4 regions of the Ruegeria sp. YTSC199 genome follow, and region 1 is predicted to be linked to each of the others. Evidence: riboswitches for the same ligand, from Rfam matches in the RefSeq annotation. Region 1 holds a riboswitch; each other region holds the start of a gene.

Region 1 (4,139 bases):
CGCGGAACGAAAAGCTGGCGGTATTCGGCATCTCGGGCACGACCGAGACACATTCCAGCATCTCGCCATCCTGCCAGATGGTGGAAGAGGGCGTGTTCATGTCTTTCATCGGCCTTACTCCGCCGCCATGGTGTCCGGCACCAGACGGGCCGACAGTGTGTTGCAATACCAGTCCACAAACTGCAGCACGCCGGATTCCTGAATGGCCGAGTACGGGCCGGGCATATAGGCCGGGCTGTTGATGCCTTGCTGGTTGTCCTCAACCACCTGACGGTCTTCGTCATTCGTGGCGACCCAGACTTCGGTCAGACGTTTCACATCGTAGTCAACGCCCTCAACTGCGTCCTTGTTGACCAACCATTTGGTTGTGACCTCGGTCTCGGTCGGGCTGATCGGGGCGACGCGGAAAACGATGGAGTGGTCAGCCAGAAAGTGGTTCCACGTGGTCGGATAGTGGAACTTCAACAGCGATCCCGCATCCGCAAAGGGCGATCGGCCCAACCAGCGACGCACGGCGGATTTGCCATCCATCGTATAGCTCTCGGCCCCCTCTTTCAGGGGCATACGTGCCAGACGATACTGGCCATCATCGTGCAGATAGAACTGTGATGGCATGCCCGCAGCATGGCACCGGTCGAAATGGGCCTGCATGTATGCTGGCGTTTCGCCGCCTTCGATTCCTGTCACCCCCGGATCATCCGGGAAGGTCCGGCACAGCGCAGGATGGTTGCCGCCGCAGTGATAGCACTCGCGGTTGTTTTCCCAAACCAGCTTCCAATTGCCGTTTTCGATGATCGAGCTTTCAAAGGCGACCTTGGCATTTTTCAGATCATGCGGCTCGAGATACGGGCGCGCGATATTGGCGAACGTATCGAAATCGGGGGCGTCATCCGCCAGACAGATATAGACCAGCCCGGCAAGCTCCCGGCAATGGACGGTCTTCAAACCATGCTGTTTCGGATCGAAATCCGGCCCCATGTCGCGGGCCCACAGCAAGGAGCCATCAAGCTCATAGGTCCACTGGTGATAAGGGCACACCAGCTTGGGCGCATTACCTTTAGCGGCCTTGCAAATGATCGAGCCGCGATGGCGGCAGGTGTTGTGAAACGCCCGGATCTGATTGTCGGCCCCGCGAACAATGACCACACGATAGGCGCCTATGCTATAGGTCACGTAGTCGCCTGCTTTCACCAGTTCACATGCCGGAATGGCAAACAACCAGTCGCGATAATGGATGGTTTCAAGGTCGGTCTGAAAAACTTCGGGATCGGTGTAAAACGCCTGCTCCAGAGCGCAACCTGGATTTCGACGCGCCAATAGGCTTTGAATGTTGTTCACTTCTGGCTCTCCTGCCGCGCCCCGCGGCGTTGCTTGGGCAGATGACAAGGAGGAACAGTCCGGAGGTGCGCGAGGATCACGTCCGAAACCTGTGCCCCCACCGCCACCCGCGGTTTGACATATCTTTGAGGCTGGTTTCCGGACTTGAAAGGGGTTTTCACCCGGTTTCGACACCTTCCCGGGATCCTCGTCCCAGTGGTTGATTATCGAACCTGACCTTCCTTACCGTTGCGGGGGCAGTGCCGGATTTACACCGGCTTCCCAATTCTCCGCCGCCTGAGAATCAAGCAGCGGCACCTCACAATCGCAGGATAGTTTTGACCCATCTTGGCGCTGAAATGCTTGCGACATTTCCCGAGGCAAAACAGACATTGAGGTGTATAAATGGAGTTTAAAAATGCACAAAATCGCTACATTTCAACTATTTTCGGGCGATGCACTCGGCTGAAATCTCCAACCCACAATGGTCGCAACACCAAATTCAACGATATCGAAGTGACCACTTTTCAATGTGTTTGAATGACCGGCCTTTGAAGAGTGCTGAGAAATCTCGGTGTGGTTTCACCACAAGCGGACCTGACAGGTTTTCGTTTCATAAGGTGCGGTTTTGTTGGAGTTGCCCAACCCAATCTGGTCAACTCACCGACAACTGAATCTGCATATTGCTCTTTGCTGAAAACGCTCCTGAGCACCACATCGACCGGTGCGTTCGATCAAGCGCACAGGGGATCACCTAGCTGTTTGGCTTCTTCAAATCGTTCATTCGTTTTGTGGCGGTCGGCTATTTCGACAGCCTCGTCAAATGCACCAGTGAAAAGCGCCACCGCACCGAAAAAGGCCAAAACCGCTCAGTCGGCAGGATCCAGTTGTGACGTGGGCTGGCCCGGTGTCATGGCTGCCTTTTGTTCCAATTCGGCGAAATAGGCACAGCTTTGGGCTGGTTGACCCCCGACCTGATCCGGAGCCAGCCTTAAGGCCTCATTGGCAGGAGCCCTCGCAACTTACGCATATTTGTCTTTCTTTTCTGACGGCGGCGACAAAACAAGAAGGCGGTCCACGGGCAGAGTTCTTCTTGTGATGGCCGTCACAATGCGGTTCATTCGGTTCGATGACCTCTCTGGCTTTTCCGACACTGTTGTATCAGGCCAGAGTCGTCCCTGCGGAAGGCCAAGGCCACGCAGAGATTGCTTTGAAGGCAATCCTCCCGCACTCTCCACTTGAGAAGAGAGGGCGCGGCACATGGGAAACATCAAAGAGGAAACGCTCGACCCTGACGATTGGGAGGCGGCCCGCGCGCTCGCGCATATCGTGGTGGATGAAGCCATCGATCATTTGGAGCAAGTGCGCGAACGTCCCGTTTGGCGCCCAATGCCCGACGACGTTCGCTCTCGACTCAAGGCTGGATTGCCTGAAGACCCCAGCTCATTGGAACAGGTCTATAGCGACTATCGTGCGCTCGTACGCGCCTATCCCATGGGAAACATCCATCCCCGTTTCTGGGGGTGGTACATGGGAGCCAGCAACTTTACAGGAGCATTGGGTGATTTCCTTGCCGCTGTTGAGGGAAGTAATCTTGGGGGCGGGAACACAGGTGCGGCGCAGGTCGAGCAGCAGGTTGTCGATTGGTTGAAGGAAATCGCAGGCTTTCCTGAAAATGCCAGTGGAACCCTGACCAGCGGCGGGTCCATGGCGAACCTCGTTGCGCATACGGTCATCCGGAACCTCGCCGCCGGCTATGATGTGCGCGCGGAAGGCATCGCAGCATTAGAAAGGCCGCTGCGGTATTATGCTTCCGACCAGGTCCATAGTTGCCACCAAAAGGCGTTGGAGACCCTTGGTCTTGGCTCAAAAGCGCTGGTGGAGGTCCCGAGCGATGACCGCCAGCGGATCAGACTCGATGCGCTGGCGGCAGCGATTTCCAAAGACCGCGCGCAGGGATTGCAGCCAGCTTGCGTCATCGGGACGGCAGGAACCACAAACACCGGCGCAATAGATGACCTGACCGCGCTTGCCGATCTTTGCGAACAAGAACGGCTTTGGTTTCATGTGGATGGGTGTATCGGCGGTGTTCTGCGCCTTTCCCCAGACCACGCGCATCTTGTGTCCGGCATGGAGCGGGCCGGTTCCGTCGCAATCGATCCACATAAATGGCTACACGCGCCGTTTGAGGCAGGAGCCGTTCTGATCAAGGATCCCGAGGCGCATTTCGCAACCTTCGAAATGCATGGCGCCTATCTTCAACTTCAGGAACGTGGGACGCTCACAGGTAAGTTCCTTGCAGACTATGGTCTGGAACTCAGCCGTGGTTTCCGAGCGTTGAAAATCTGGATGGCTTTCAAGGAGCAAGGTGCCGCCAAGTTCGGGCGCCTTATTTCTCAGGACATCGCTTTTGCACGTTACATGGCGCGTCGGATCGAAGCTCATCCGATGCTGGAGCTGATTGCCCCGGTAGACCTCAACATCGTTTGCTTCCGCTATATGGCGGCGGATGAGGATGCGGCCAAGGCTCTCAACACTGAGATCATGCTGCGGCTTCAGGAACGCGGCCTTGCTGTCCCATCAGATACGACTGTGCAGGGCAAGCATGGGCTTCGTTGCGCCTTTAACAACCACCGAACAAGGCACGAGGATATTGACGGCTTTTTGCGCGACGTGGTGCGTGTCGGTGAAGAGATCGTAGCAGAGAAAGCTCTCTAGGGGGCTCCGCAGGCCGTGGATGGGTTGTATGGTCAGTGACCGCATCGGACTCTTCGTTGACGTTGAGGACGACGCAACAAAAGCCGACTGGTCGGTTTCGCCCC
Region 2 (4,139 bases), on a different contig from region 1:
GATCAAAGCCAACGCGTCATCCGCGATCTGGGCTTTCTCGGCCGTTGCAATCTTGCTGAGCAGGCCGATCATGTCTTCTGGCTCGATCCGGCGCAGGTCGAAGCGCTGGCAACGGGACAGCACCGTCACCGGCACTTTGCGGATCTCGGTTGTGGCGAAGATGAACTTCACATGTTCGGGTGGTTCTTCAAGCGTCTTGAGCAGCGCGTTGAACGCGCTGGTCGACAGCATGTGGACCTCGTCGATGATGTAAATCTTATAGCGCGCGCTGGCGGCGCGGTAACGAACGCTGTCGATGATCTCGCGGATGTCGTTGACGCCTGTGCGGCTGGCGGCGTCCATTTCCATCACGTCGACATGGCGGCCTTCCATGATGGCCACGCAGTGTTCACACTGGCCGCAGGGTTCCGTGGTCGGCTTGCCCTGGCCATCGGGGCCGATGCAGTTCATGCCCTTGGCGATGATCCGCGCCGTGGTGGTCTTACCCGTGCCGCGAATGCCGGTCATGATGAAGGCCTGTGCGATCCGGTCGGCCTCGAACGCGTTTTTCAGCGTTCGGACCATCGCATCCTGACCGACGAGATCGGCAAAGGTTTCGGGGCGGTATTTGCGGGCAAGAACCTGATAGGCGGGGCTTGGCGTGTCGTTCATGTCTGCTCTGTCGGATTCGGTTCAAGAATGCAGCGTAGAGACCCCCGCCGCCCGCGTCCACCGCCGCTGTAGGCGAAATTCGGTTTGCAGGACAGTTTGCGCATCGTAGAAACGATTGCAGGAGGGCCATCTTTTGAGACTCTTTGCGATTCACGCCGTGCAGGTGGGAAATGGCACGGTTGCCCTTTCACCAGTCCCGGGGCGCGGCGGCAACTACCTGCAGGATCTTCGTAGCATCCGAGACTGGCAGCCGGATCTGGTGGTTTCCATGACCACTGAGATTGAAATGCTACAGGAAGGCGCCGCCGGACTCGGCGACGATCTTCGCGCCGCCTCTATTGGGTGGGCGCATCTGCCGGTTACGGATTTCGGCGCGCCACCGCCAGAAGTTCAGGCCGCATGGGCCGAGGTCAGCGCGGCGGCGGCACAAGTCCTGTCCCGTGGAGGGCGGGTGTTGGTGCATTGCCGGGGCGGTTGCGGCCGGTCCGGCATGGTTGCCTTGCGCCTTATGGTCGAACAGGGCGAGCAGCCCGAGGCAGCGCTGAAACGTCTACGCGCCGTGCGGCCCTGCGCCGTTGAAACCGACGGCCAGTTGCAATGGGCGGCGCAGGCGGCCAGCGCCCGAAAGGGCAGCTAGCTTAGAGCGCCGCGTGCTGCTCCTGTTGCGCAACCGGACTTGCGGCCAGCATCAATACCTCGAGCATCGCGCAGGGCGGGTTGGCCATAACATCGGCGGGCAGAGAGCTGAACACATCTGCGAACATCATGTCGGCATACCTATCAAGTGAATCGGTGGAGACATCGGGTTCCGTGCCGCAAAAGACCCGAATCTGATCAGGCCGCGCGCGAAATCGGGCGGTGCAACCTTCAAGGCAATGGGCCAGTTCACTGCTGCCTTCGACCTGAAAATCGGGGGTTGTTGCAGGTGCGGCGGTCTCTATCGCCTGAGTAATGACACGCGCGACCCGTGCCAATGCTGGGCAGGTCTTGCCGGTTCGCTGGCATACGGTGGCCGAGTATTCGTGGGTCTTGGTCTTCCAGATCATTGTGCGCCCTCCGCGCGTAGGACGGGGCGTAGATCAGGTGTGACAGCATGCTGACGACCTGCCCGGACACCCCGCCCGAGTTTCGGTTTTGGTTCGATGGCAGGTCTCCTGACTTGCGGGTCATCGCGTTGCCGACCTTCCCAGCCTTTCGGCCAGTGGTGTTTCGGCATTGCTCACCGCTTACAGTTGCGGGGGCAGTCGCGGCCTTGGTTCGTTCCGGTATAACCGGGGCAGAACCGCACCGTGTTCCCTTTTCATCCCGCCCCGGATTGGGGTCGAGAACCATCACGGCATCGCTAGCGGGTGCGGGCGGTCCGAGTCAAGCGGGCAATTTGCACGGCCAGGTCGACGCGTGGTCATGTACGACCACTGTTGACTTGTGACGGAAAACGCTGCGGATTGAAGAAAGTGAACCAATCGGTTCAAAATCCGGAGGCCGCACCATGCTGGACACTGCACAAACCGTTTCGATCGAGGACTTTCAGTTTCAGTCCGGCGCGGGCACCTTGTCGGCACGCCTTTATCTGCCAGCGTCCGCGCCCCAGGTGGCCGTAGTCATTCACGGTGCTACCGGTGTACCGAGAGATTATTACCAGCATTTTGCACGCTGGCTGGCTGCCGAGCGGGGGATGGCCTGTCTGACTTACGACTACAGCGATTTCGGCCATTCTCTGAACGGGTCGTTGAAAGAATCACGGGTCAAGATGGCCGATTGGGCCTTGGTCGACATGCCTGCGGCCCGCGCTGAAATGCGGCGCAGGTTCCCCGATGCGCAGCAGTGGAGCATCGGACATTCGGTCGGCGGGATGCTGGGGCCGATTCAGCCCGACGTCGATCAGATCGACCGCATGATCTGCGTCTGTTCCGGCCCTGTAACGGTATCGGATCACCCCTGGCCGTATCGGGCGCTGGCTTTGCTGTTCTGGTATGGTCACGCACCCTTGGCGGTGAAAGCCCTGGGGTATCTTCCTGGCAAGGCGCTGGGGGTCGGGGCGGACCTGCCGGCATCGGTATATTGGCAATGGCGGCGGTGGTGCACCGCGCCACGCAACTACCTGCCCGAAATCGGGATATCCTTGCCTGATGCGCGCTGGGCGCAGTCAGGGACGCCCGTGGACCTGTTTACCTTCGAGGATGATGATGTGGTACCGCCCAATGCGGTGTGGCGATTGGCTGATCTGTACGGTCCAGATGCGCGCCGTCACCTGTTGTCACCCGGTGAATTTGGCTTGTTGGAAGTTGGGCACATCGGCGCTTTTGCGCGCCGCAACGCAGCCCTTTGGCCACGGCTGATCGCATGACTTCGCCGGTTCTGGCGCTTTACGTTCGCTACGGGCAAGAAGTGAGAGGTTGGACATCGACCCAAGCGGGGCTCGTTGTGGCTGCTTCCTTCCGGACCTGACCAGGTTGGCGAGGCGCTCGCCCGCGCCAACCTCTCAACGCACGATATAGGCAACAGGCGCGGAAATGACAACCCGTCAGAGCGTTAAACGGATCAGCAAAAAGCCGTCATCGTCTTCTCCGATCAGCTGCGGAGTGTATTCTTCAAGCTCGGCAATATGATCGCGGGCCTTCGGACCGGTTCTGAGCAGGGTTGTCGCGCCGGGAAATGGAGCAAACCGAAAGGCGCGCGGCGCTTTTTCCAGCGGGTCCCGTGGCAGGGCACCCGACATGTAGTCTCGCAGTATGTGCTGAACGGGTTGTGCAGGCAGCGGGATCGGCTCGGCCTGGTCGACAAAGGGGAAATGGCCGCCCCCGTTGGCTCGGTAGTTGTTCAGCGCAACGACAAAGCGCTGGTCGGGTGCCACGGGACGGCCCTCGAATCGGATGTCGTGAACACGGCGATGTGCGGGATCGCTCAGATGACCTGCGGCGTCAAAGCGTGGAGGTTGCGAGAGGTCGATCTGATAGCTCAACCCTTGCAGAACGTCGAAATTATGCCCGGCCCGGCTGGGATCGACCAGATCGGTTTCGAACCCCGGTTTGATCTGGTTGAACACGCCTGCCGACATTTCCAGCCAATCACCGATCTGCGCGCCATTAACGACAACGGCCTGCAATTCATTGGGAAAAACATACAGGTCGTTGATATGGCGCAGGAATACCTGTCCCAGTGGCACATCCGTATAAAATCGCGGCCCGGCACGTCCTCCGAATTTTGAGGGCGCCATCGCGGACAGAACGGGCAGCTCCGCAACGGGCGATCCCTGCAGATACGGGTGAAGGGCCGCCGCCTGCGCCGCTGCGGCCAAAGCAAGCCCCTTATCCGCAACGCAAAAGCTGAAATAGCTGTGCAGATGCTGATCGGTGCGGCCCACCGGTTGCGCCGTATGACGGCGCGTTTCCAAATGACCTTTGGTGAAAAGCCGCAGTATTTCAGGGTCTTCCGCAACCGGCTGGGCCACTCCGCCAGACCGGGTCGGGGAAACCGCGCGCAATTCA
Region 3 (4,139 bases), on a different contig from region 1:
GGCAGCATCTCTTTCATCACGGCGTCCGAGGCGGCCGGGGACGGCAGACAAGTGATGACTGCATCACAATCCCGCATCATCTGCGCCGGACTTTCGGCAGCTTTGGCGCCTTTGGCCACGTATTCGGCCACCAGATCGGGGGCGAGGTCATGGACCGTCAAGTCAATTCCGTTGCGCAGCAGCGAGCCGGACAGCTTGCCGCCGACATTACCCAAACCGATGAATCCGACTTTCATTTCACCCTCCCGAAGGTCGTCGTTTGTGCTGAGTATCCCTATTGCCTGCCGGAAACAAAAATGAATAATAACACGTGATATAGGTAAAAATTTTTGGTGATAGATGGATCGCCTTCCAAATCCCGCTTGGCTGCGCAGCTTCGAATCCGCCGCGCGCCATCTGAATTTCACCACAACCGCGCGGGAACTTGGCCTGACGCAAACAGCCGTTTCACTGCACATTCGGTCCCTCGAAGCCGAGCTGGGTCAAAAGCTGTTCACACGAAATGCGCGGCGGCTGGAACTGACCGAGCTTGGGCAGTCTTATTCGCTGACAGTGCGGCGCGCTCTGGCCGATATCACACTGTCCACCAACAGCCTGTTTGGCCCGGCCTCGCGTCAGACACTTACGATCCGCGCCGCTATATCGACTGCCACCTACTGGATCGCCGCCGAACTGCCCGACTTCACCGAACGGCATCCGGACATCCCTGTCCGTCTGGTGTCGCATATCTGGAATGACAGCGGGACACCCGGCGATGTGGATGTGGAAATCCGCTTGGGTTACGGTGACTGGCCGGGGGTGCGATCCGAAAAACTCACCGACGAAAAGCTGGTCCCGGTCTGTCGGGCTGGGGACGACTCAGCAAAGCTGATCTCCCTGCCGCACGGGCCGCTGATTCACATCCTTGGATACGAGGACAACTGGGCGCGGTATCTTCAGGCCAACGGCATAGCGCCGCCCCACCAGCCGCCCCGGCATTCTGTGGACACCACGGTGGCGGCGCTGCAACTAGTGATGGCTGGTGCAGGATATGCCACGATCCTGGAACGGTTCGCAAACAACGCAATTCGGCAAGGCGCACCGATTGCGATTGCGGGTCCGGCGATTCCCTTTGCCCAGTCGCATTATCTGGTCAGCGCTCAACGGGCCGTGCAATCCACGGCAGCGGCGGGTTTGTTTTGCGCGTGGTTGCAGGAACGGCTGGTGGCGGATGCCGCGGATTGACACAAGCTGGTCGCTTTTCTGTTCTATGGGGTTTCTACCCCTGTCTCGCGCTTGACAAGGCCCCTGCCCGTGCCGCATGTCGCTTGCGTTGGTGTCCATCCACGGATGGATGAAAAGGGAATGCGTCAACGGTGATCCGTCAAACGCAGCCGCCCCCGCGACCGTGACCGGAGAGGGTGCCCAAAGCCACTGGCCGAATTGGCCGGGAAGGCGGGACATCCGACAGAGGCCCGCCTCTGACATCCGCAAGCCGGGAGACCTGCCAGCACGCGAAGATGAAACCGGGCGGGGTGTTCCGGTGTCGGGTCCATGTTGCGACACGTGGCCCGCATGAAACCCCGTCCCCCGCAATGAGGATTTGGGGGGATGAGAGACATGACCGAGACCGCACCAGTCGAGCTGCTGGTCTGTACCACGTGCCGCCGCGGCTTGCCCGTTGAGGACGACGCGCAACGACCCGGCGCCTTGCTTCACAAAGCACTGGAAGAGGCCGAACTGCCTGAGGGCGTGACCCTGAAAGCCGTCGAATGCCTGTCAAATTGCGATCAGGGCTGCTCCATCGTGCTGCGCGGCGGGCCGGATCGCTGGACCTTTGTGTATGAGCATTTGAACGAAACCGACCATGTTGATGTCATCGTCGATGGTGCCACCAAGTACCTTGCCGCCGAAGATGGTTTGGTCAAATGGCGCGAACGCCCTGAACATTTCCGCAAAAACTGTGCGGCCCGTATTCCCCCGATTGGAGCCCTGAAATGAGCAACCTCGAAAAACTTCCCGTCACTGTGATCACCGGCTTTTTGGGCTCGGGCAAGACTACGCTGGTCAAGCACCTGATGCAGAACCCGCAGGGCAAGCGTCTGGCCGTTGTGGTCAACGAGTTTGGTGATGTGGGCGTAGATGGCGATATTCTGAAATCCTGCGCCATCCCGGATTGCCCGGCAGAGAACATCATGGAACTGGCGAACGGTTGCATCTGCTGCACCGTGGCTGATGATTTCATTCCGACCATCGAGGCCCTGATGGCGCTGGAGCCGCGCCCCGATCACATCCTGATCGAAACCAGCGGTCTGGCCCTGCCCAAGCCGCTGTTGAAGGCGTTCGACTGGCCGGATATCCGGTCGAAGATCACCGTCGACGGGGTGATCGCTCTGGCCGATGCCGAGGCTGTTGCCGCCGGTCGTTTTGCCCCGAATGTCGAGGCCGTGGATGCCCAGCGCCTGGCCGATGACTCGATCGATCACGAAACGCCCCTGTCCGAAGTGTTCGAGGATCAGGTCTCCTGCGCTGACATCATCTTGCTGACCAAGCCTGATCTGGCTGGCCCCGAAGGCGTAGCCAAGGCCAAAGAGGTGATCGCGACCGAGGCTCCACGCCCCCTGCCCGTCGTCGAAGTAGCCGAAGGTGTAGTGGATGTCCGCGTTGTGCTGGGTCTGGAAGCAGCAGCCGAGGATGACATGGAAGCCCGTCCATCGCATCACGACGGCCACCACGATCACGAGCATGACGACTTCGAAAGCATCATCGTTGAGTTGCCGGAACAGAGCGATGCTGTTGATCTGGTTGCCAAGATCGAACGTCTGGCCACGGAACTGAACATCCTGCGGGTCAAAGGCTATGCAGCAGTATCAGGTAAACCCATGCGCCTGTTGGTGCAGGCCGTCGGCACGCGCGTCCGTCACCAATTCGACCGCCCATGGGAACCGGGTGAAGAGCGCCGCTCGCGTCTGGTGGTGATTGCCGAGCATGACGACATCAACGAGGCCGCGATCCGCGATATCCTCGTCGGTGTTTCTGAGCCCGCCGAGTAACCACACATGCACGTCGTCTTCCGCGAAAGTCACGGGTTAGAGGAAACCGAGACCGCGACCGATCTGGGCCAGAGCCCGGCGGATCTGGTGGTGCTGTCCTTTTCGGACAGCGACCTAGGCGCTTTCGCGGCGGGCTGGCATCGTGGTGGAGGCCCCGAGGGGCGGATGCCGACGATGCGTCTGGCCAACTTGGCGGCGCTGAAGCACCCCCTTTCCGTCGATACCTATGTCGAACAGACATTGGAGGGTGCGAAAGGCATCCTGATCCGTTTGATCGGCGGCGTGCCTTACTGGTCTTACGGCTTGCAGCAGGTTCTGGCGCTGGCGCAGGCCAAAGGCATCGCGCTGGCCGTTCTGCCTGCGGATGGGCGTGAGGACACGCGGCTGGATGATTTCTCCACCCTACCGGTCTCGACCCTGCGCCGCTTGGCGCATCTGTGTGACACTGGCGGCGAGGTTGCAGCACAGGCTGCGCTGGCGCAGATGGCGCTGGCGGCAGGTCTCTATGCCGGCCCGGTGATGGGCGCAAAGACCTTACCCGACTGCGGCGTCTGGTGCCCGGACCGCGGCGTGATCCCGGTGGATACAGCGTTCACAATCGATGCGAGACGTATCCTCGTCACCTTCTACCGCGCTTATTTGACTTCGGCCGACACAGCGCCGATCACCGCCCTGATCCGCAGCCTGCGAGACCGGGGACTGGATGCGGTTGGCCTGTTCGCTCCTTCGCTGAAGGCCCCTGCCGCAGCCGGGTGGCTGCGTGAACAGGTCGTGGCGCTATCGCCGTCGGCAATCATCAACGCTACCTCGTTCTCGGGCAAAGGTGCGTCAGGCACCTCACCACTGGACGAAACGAATGTGCCCGTGTTTCAAGTCGCCCTTGCCACCTCACGCCGCAAGGCATGGTCCGAAGCGGAGCGAGGCCTTTCCCCCGCTGACCTTGCCATGCATGTGGTACTGCCCGAGGTGGACGGTCGCATTTCGGCGGGCATTGCGTCTTTCAAGGAACCGGGCAGGCGCGACCCGTATCTTGAGTATTCCCGTTTCGCCCACCGGGCTGAACCTGAGCGGATCGAAGCAATTATCGACCGGGTTACCGGCTGGTTG
Region 4 (4,139 bases), on a different contig from region 1:
GCCGGAATAGCCGTCGTGTAAAAGAACAGTGGCAAACATAGTCGAGGGCAGGGTGGTCATGGTCGTTCCTTGTTTCTGAACTGAACGTATCGTTGATGAAACCCGGTCACTGGCGGCTACTCATAACCGCGTCGTGAAAAACATGGATCTGGGTTTATTCCAACTCGACGACAGCCAAACAAATGAGCCGTCGCGGGTCAATCGGCCGACGCCCTGACGTGGATGGAACCTGCGCCACGCCCGCAATATGGGCCGCCCGAACCGGGCGACCCGTCTGCTTCACTGTCCCGACAGCAGGTCGCGGAGTTCCTGAATCTTCACCGCGATTGTCTCTGGCGAAGCTTTGATGTCGTCCAGAATCTTGATGGCCTGCGTTTTCATGTCCTGCGCCAGTTCGCTTTCCTGAATCGAAGCCACCATCGTGTCATAGTCGAAATTCTCAAGGCTCAGCGCGCCGTTCTCGACCCACGAGTTCAGCAGGTCCTGACCCTGGGTCGCCAAGGCAGCAACCTCTTCACCGGCCTGATTGGCCAGATCGGTGGCCGCTTCACCGGCCTGCTCGGCCGCATCAGTAGCTTGTTCCGCGATGGATGAGGCGCCTTCGGTTGCCTGATCCGCGACCGAGCTTGCAGCCTCGCTTACAGCATCGGTTGCATCCTGGGCGGCCTCGCTGACCGCGTCGCCAGCGTCTTGTGCCGCCGATTGCAATTGCTCAGCAGGCGTGGGTTCAGGTTGAGTAAAGTAATAATACGCGCCAGCGCCGATGGCGGCGATGGCTACAGCTAATAGGATAGTGCGCGACATGTGTCTCTCCTTTGGAAAATGTCTCGCCGAGATGGGTTAAATCTAATCGGATGCAAAGGGGAAATCCCGGAAATTCTTTTCAAATCCGTGGATTGAGCCGTGCTATGCCTATCCGTTGATCCGCAACGGCAATAACATGCCACAACACTTTTGTTCGAGCGCGGACTGCTTGTGATTGTTGGAAATGTACTATCGGTTCTGTTGCCACTTTGGTGATCGGAAGCACCGTTCTTTTCGAAGACCGCGCAAAATCATTGCGCTCTTGGACGTCAGCCGATCCAAGAACGGCGTTCAAAGTGAGTGTTCCTGCCTCGAACTAGCAGCTTAAGCTTGATGCCCTTTGTACAAGCGTATCGCGCATAGAATGGATAGCCTGTTTTGACCGAGAAAACCCAGAATCTAGTCCGGACTCAGCCCGCATATTTCCTCGATTTCGAAGCCAGCTCACTAAGCGCGATCAGTTGGCCAATTGAGATTGGGATTGCACGCGCTGTCAACGGCAACGTGATCACTGGATCGCGTCTTATCAAACCCCACCCTGATTGGGACGCGGCGGGCTGGTCGGACGTCAGTGCACGAATCCACGGATTAAGCCGCGCCTATCTTGAAGCAGAGGGCGGCGATCCCCAGAGGGTTGCGCAATGGTTCAAGGCAAGAAACACCGGAATTGCTGTAACGGACAATCCGGAGTTTGAACGGCGGTGGCTTATACGGCTGCTGGAAACGGAAATGCCCTTTCCCAAAGTCCAGCTTCTCGACTTTGACAGCTATGTCCGGATGAGCCTGACCGAGGACGCAGCGGTCGCACGCGTCTATCACACGTTAGAAAGTGCAGGGCCGCCACCGCATCGAGCGGGGCAGGATGCGGCGCGGCTGGCCGAAGCGTGGTTAAGCGGTTTTGATTGCCTGCAGAGCTCTGACTAGCACGGAGCGGACGGTGCCAAGGCGCGTATTCCGCCGAGTTCTCTGCTCGCCAGAGCCAAAGCCGCGCGAAAGTACCAAGGGTTTCCCTCTTAGCTTTCGACCGGGCCCGAAGAAATCGGGAAAACACCAAACTCCAGCTGGTTTTGACCGGCTGCCCATATGCTGGGTTATAGGGATGTCGAGCGCTTTCATGGGTCAACGGGAAGCCAAGCGGCCAGCCTAACGATTCATGGCGCGTTTTTTTTGAACCAACTCGGATCGCGTGTTGGAGCCGCGATGGTTCCCGCCCGCGTCGAGCGGGGTGGTTAAGGGGTATACGGTGCAGCTCTGAAAAAAATCAATCCGTGACTTCGCCCGCAACTGTCGGGGGTGAGCTATCCGAGATCGGCGACTGGCAATTGCCAGAGAAGGATCGGGACAGCGTCGAACCGCAAGTCTGGTGACCTGCTATCCAAATTGTTTCCAATCTGGGTGGGGTGACTCATAGGGGATGAAAAGGTTCCAAACGGTCTTTGCCGTCCAAAACCTTGCATCTGTTATGCCTAGTCCAAGCTGGGCAGGTGATATTCTTGTCGTTTTGGAAATCTGAAACCCGATCCTGCAGCACGCTTGGGGCGCACTTCGTCTCGGCATCGTCTGATCTTCGGGCCTACGCTGGGTCTTGCAGGGCAACTCGATGACGGAGCGCTTAACAGAAAACAGCGCTAGCCAGCGGGGAGGCTGTCTGACTGAATTCAGCGTGCCGGTTCTGGTTGCGGACGCTCTGGCGCTGTCCGCGCTTCTATGGCTTTCGACTTACACGATGATCTGATGTCGGCTGTTCTGCGAATCCGCGATCTGGCTCTTGGGTGCCGGGACCGGTCGGTGTTCCGTCTTCTGTCTATGGATTTCGAAGCCGGCACGACTTTGGTCGTCCTGGACGCAAACGGGTCGGGCAAAAGCCCGTTCGCAAAGATGCTTCCGGACCTAAAGGAGTCGCGTTCTGGTCGCGTGGACTGATGGGCCGAGTTCGACCGACGCTTCCCCATCCGTGCGCGGGATCGCGCAGCGATGGAGGCTTGGCGCGGGTTCGGCCTTTGTTTGGGGCCGGACGCCGCAGCGCGTGAACAAGTAGACACAATCAATTTGCAAGTTCGAGTGTCGTGCTTTGTTGCGCCAACCCCTCAACCACTTCGAACAACGCCTTTTCAAACTGAACAAGTGCATTGGACCTTGTGTTAGACACAGGGTAGAGCAGGCCAAAGGTCATCCAACGTTCGGGTGTAACAGGTACAAGCGCGACCTTCTCTGGTTTGGCCTGCGCTGCAACCAATTCATCTGCGATAGTTAATCCCACACCTTCGGCAACCAACGAACAAGCAAGCTGAGAGGCAGCGACTTCGCAAGTTTGGACCGGTGTAACACCAGCCGAATGGAAGATGTCATCAAGTTGGTCGCGCAACAACAAGCCGTGCATCAGACGTATGACAGTCTCACCTGCAAGATCACCTGCCGTCAGCTCTGTTCGAGTTGAAAGTGGATGAACCAAGGGTAGGACGACCTGGGCCCGCACTCTCAACAAAGGTTTAGTGATGATGCCTGGATGATCGACAGGCAACGCGCCAATCCCGATATCGTATTCCCGCCCTGCCAACCATTTCCCCGCTTCTCTTCGGGCGCGGACGTCCAGGCTGACATTGGTTCCTGGATTGGCTTTCGTGAACCGTGCAACGGCCGGGGCCGACAGGGATTGCGCGATCCTTGGCATGGTCACAATGCGCAGTGTTTCAGTGCGACCCGCCTTGATGTCAGCAGCGATGCGCGGAACCTCGTCGAGGTTATCGAGGATTCGTCCGGCCTCTTTGTAAAAGGCCAGCCCCTCTGGCGTTGGTGTCAGGTTTCGACCACTGCGATCGAAAAGCGTCAGTTTAAGCTCTGCCTCAAGCCCCGAGATCAGGCGGCTGATTGCCGGCTGGCTGAGGTGAAGTACCTCCGACGCGGCGACAAGCGAGCCTTCGGACAATGTCGCGCGAAACGCACGCAGGGCTTTGATATTCATTTTCCACGCTTTCGTATTTTGCAAGAGTAAATAACATCTTTGCATTTTTTACAATTGAAGACTCGGCGTAGATTGATCCCAAGTGAAATTGGGAGGTTACTCATGAAACGCAGAACTCTTCTTAGTGCCGCAATCGCTGCCGTTGCGGTCACCGCAACAGCTACCGCAAGCTTTGCCGCAGATTGGCCGAAACGTCCGATCAACCTGGTTGTTCCTTACAAAGCTGGAGGAGGCACCGATGCCTATGCCCGCGCTATATCGGCCGCCGCCGAAGGTATTCTGGATGTGCCGGTGGTTGTCGTTAACAAGCCCGGTTCCGGTGGCCTGAACGGCGCCAATTCCGTCGTTGGCGCCCGTCCCGATGGCTATACGA

What was found. Region 1 has a riboswitch for cobalamin ahead of AC2FEE_RS18385 (aromatic ring-hydroxylating oxygenase subunit alpha). Riboswitches for the same ligand answer to the same signal wherever they lie in the genome.
Region 2: it holds a riboswitch for cobalamin, as region 1 does, so the genes downstream of both, AC2FEE_RS20040 (hypothetical protein) here and AC2FEE_RS18385 (aromatic ring-hydroxylating oxygenase subunit alpha) in region 1, are expected to answer to the same signal.
Region 3: it holds a riboswitch for cobalamin, as region 1 does, so the genes downstream of both, AC2FEE_RS00325 (DUF1636 family protein) here and AC2FEE_RS18385 (aromatic ring-hydroxylating oxygenase subunit alpha) in region 1, are expected to answer to the same signal.
Region 4: it holds a riboswitch for cobalamin, as region 1 does, so the genes downstream of both, AC2FEE_RS08850 (hypothetical protein) here and AC2FEE_RS18385 (aromatic ring-hydroxylating oxygenase subunit alpha) in region 1, are expected to answer to the same signal.

What each region holds. Positions count from the first base shown of each region.
Region 1 covers NZ_JBXWMF010000021.1:20,717-24,855, forward strand. Annotated here, with positions in the region: gene AC2FEE_RS18380 (FAD-binding oxidoreductase) at 1-109, opposite strand, end outside; gene AC2FEE_RS18385 (aromatic ring-hydroxylating oxygenase subunit alpha) at 115-1,338, opposite strand; cobalamin riboswitch at 1,451-1,654, opposite strand; gene AC2FEE_RS18390 (pyridoxal phosphate-dependent decarboxylase family protein) at 2,578-4,035, shown strand.
Region 2 covers NZ_JBXWMF010000025.1:53,452-57,590, reverse strand. Annotated here, with positions in the region: gene AC2FEE_RS20050 (DNA polymerase III subunit gamma/tau) at 1-651, opposite strand, end outside; gene AC2FEE_RS20045 (protein-tyrosine phosphatase family protein) at 785-1,288, shown strand; gene AC2FEE_RS20040 (hypothetical protein) at 1,290-1,697, opposite strand; cobalamin riboswitch at 1,779-1,999, opposite strand; gene AC2FEE_RS20035 (alpha/beta hydrolase family protein) at 2,141-2,998, shown strand; RNA gene ffs (signal recognition particle sRNA small type) at 3,038-3,136, opposite strand; gene AC2FEE_RS20025 (bifunctional 2',3'-cyclic-nucleotide 2'-phosphodiesterase/3'-nucleotidase) at 3,176-4,139, opposite strand, start outside.
Region 3 covers NZ_JBXWMF010000001.1:65,689-69,827, reverse strand. Annotated here, with positions in the region: gene AC2FEE_RS00335 (NAD(P)-dependent oxidoreductase) at 1-236, opposite strand, end outside; gene AC2FEE_RS00330 (LysR substrate-binding domain-containing protein) at 340-1,224, shown strand; cobalamin riboswitch at 1,297-1,505, shown strand; gene AC2FEE_RS00325 (DUF1636 family protein) at 1,600-1,980, shown strand; gene cobW (cobalamin biosynthesis protein CobW) at 1,977-3,032, shown strand; gene cobN (cobaltochelatase subunit CobN) at 3,039-4,139, shown strand, end outside.
Region 4 covers NZ_JBXWMF010000007.1:90,716-94,854, reverse strand. Annotated here, with positions in the region: gene AC2FEE_RS08865 (alcohol dehydrogenase catalytic domain-containing protein) at 1-60, opposite strand, end outside; gene AC2FEE_RS08860 (hypothetical protein) at 280-804, opposite strand; gene AC2FEE_RS08855 (hypothetical protein) at 1,183-1,728, shown strand; cobalamin riboswitch at 1,989-2,194, shown strand; gene AC2FEE_RS08850 (hypothetical protein) at 2,512-2,727, shown strand; gene AC2FEE_RS08845 (LysR family transcriptional regulator) at 2,849-3,766, opposite strand; gene AC2FEE_RS08840 (tripartite tricarboxylate transporter substrate binding protein) at 3,869-4,139, shown strand, end outside.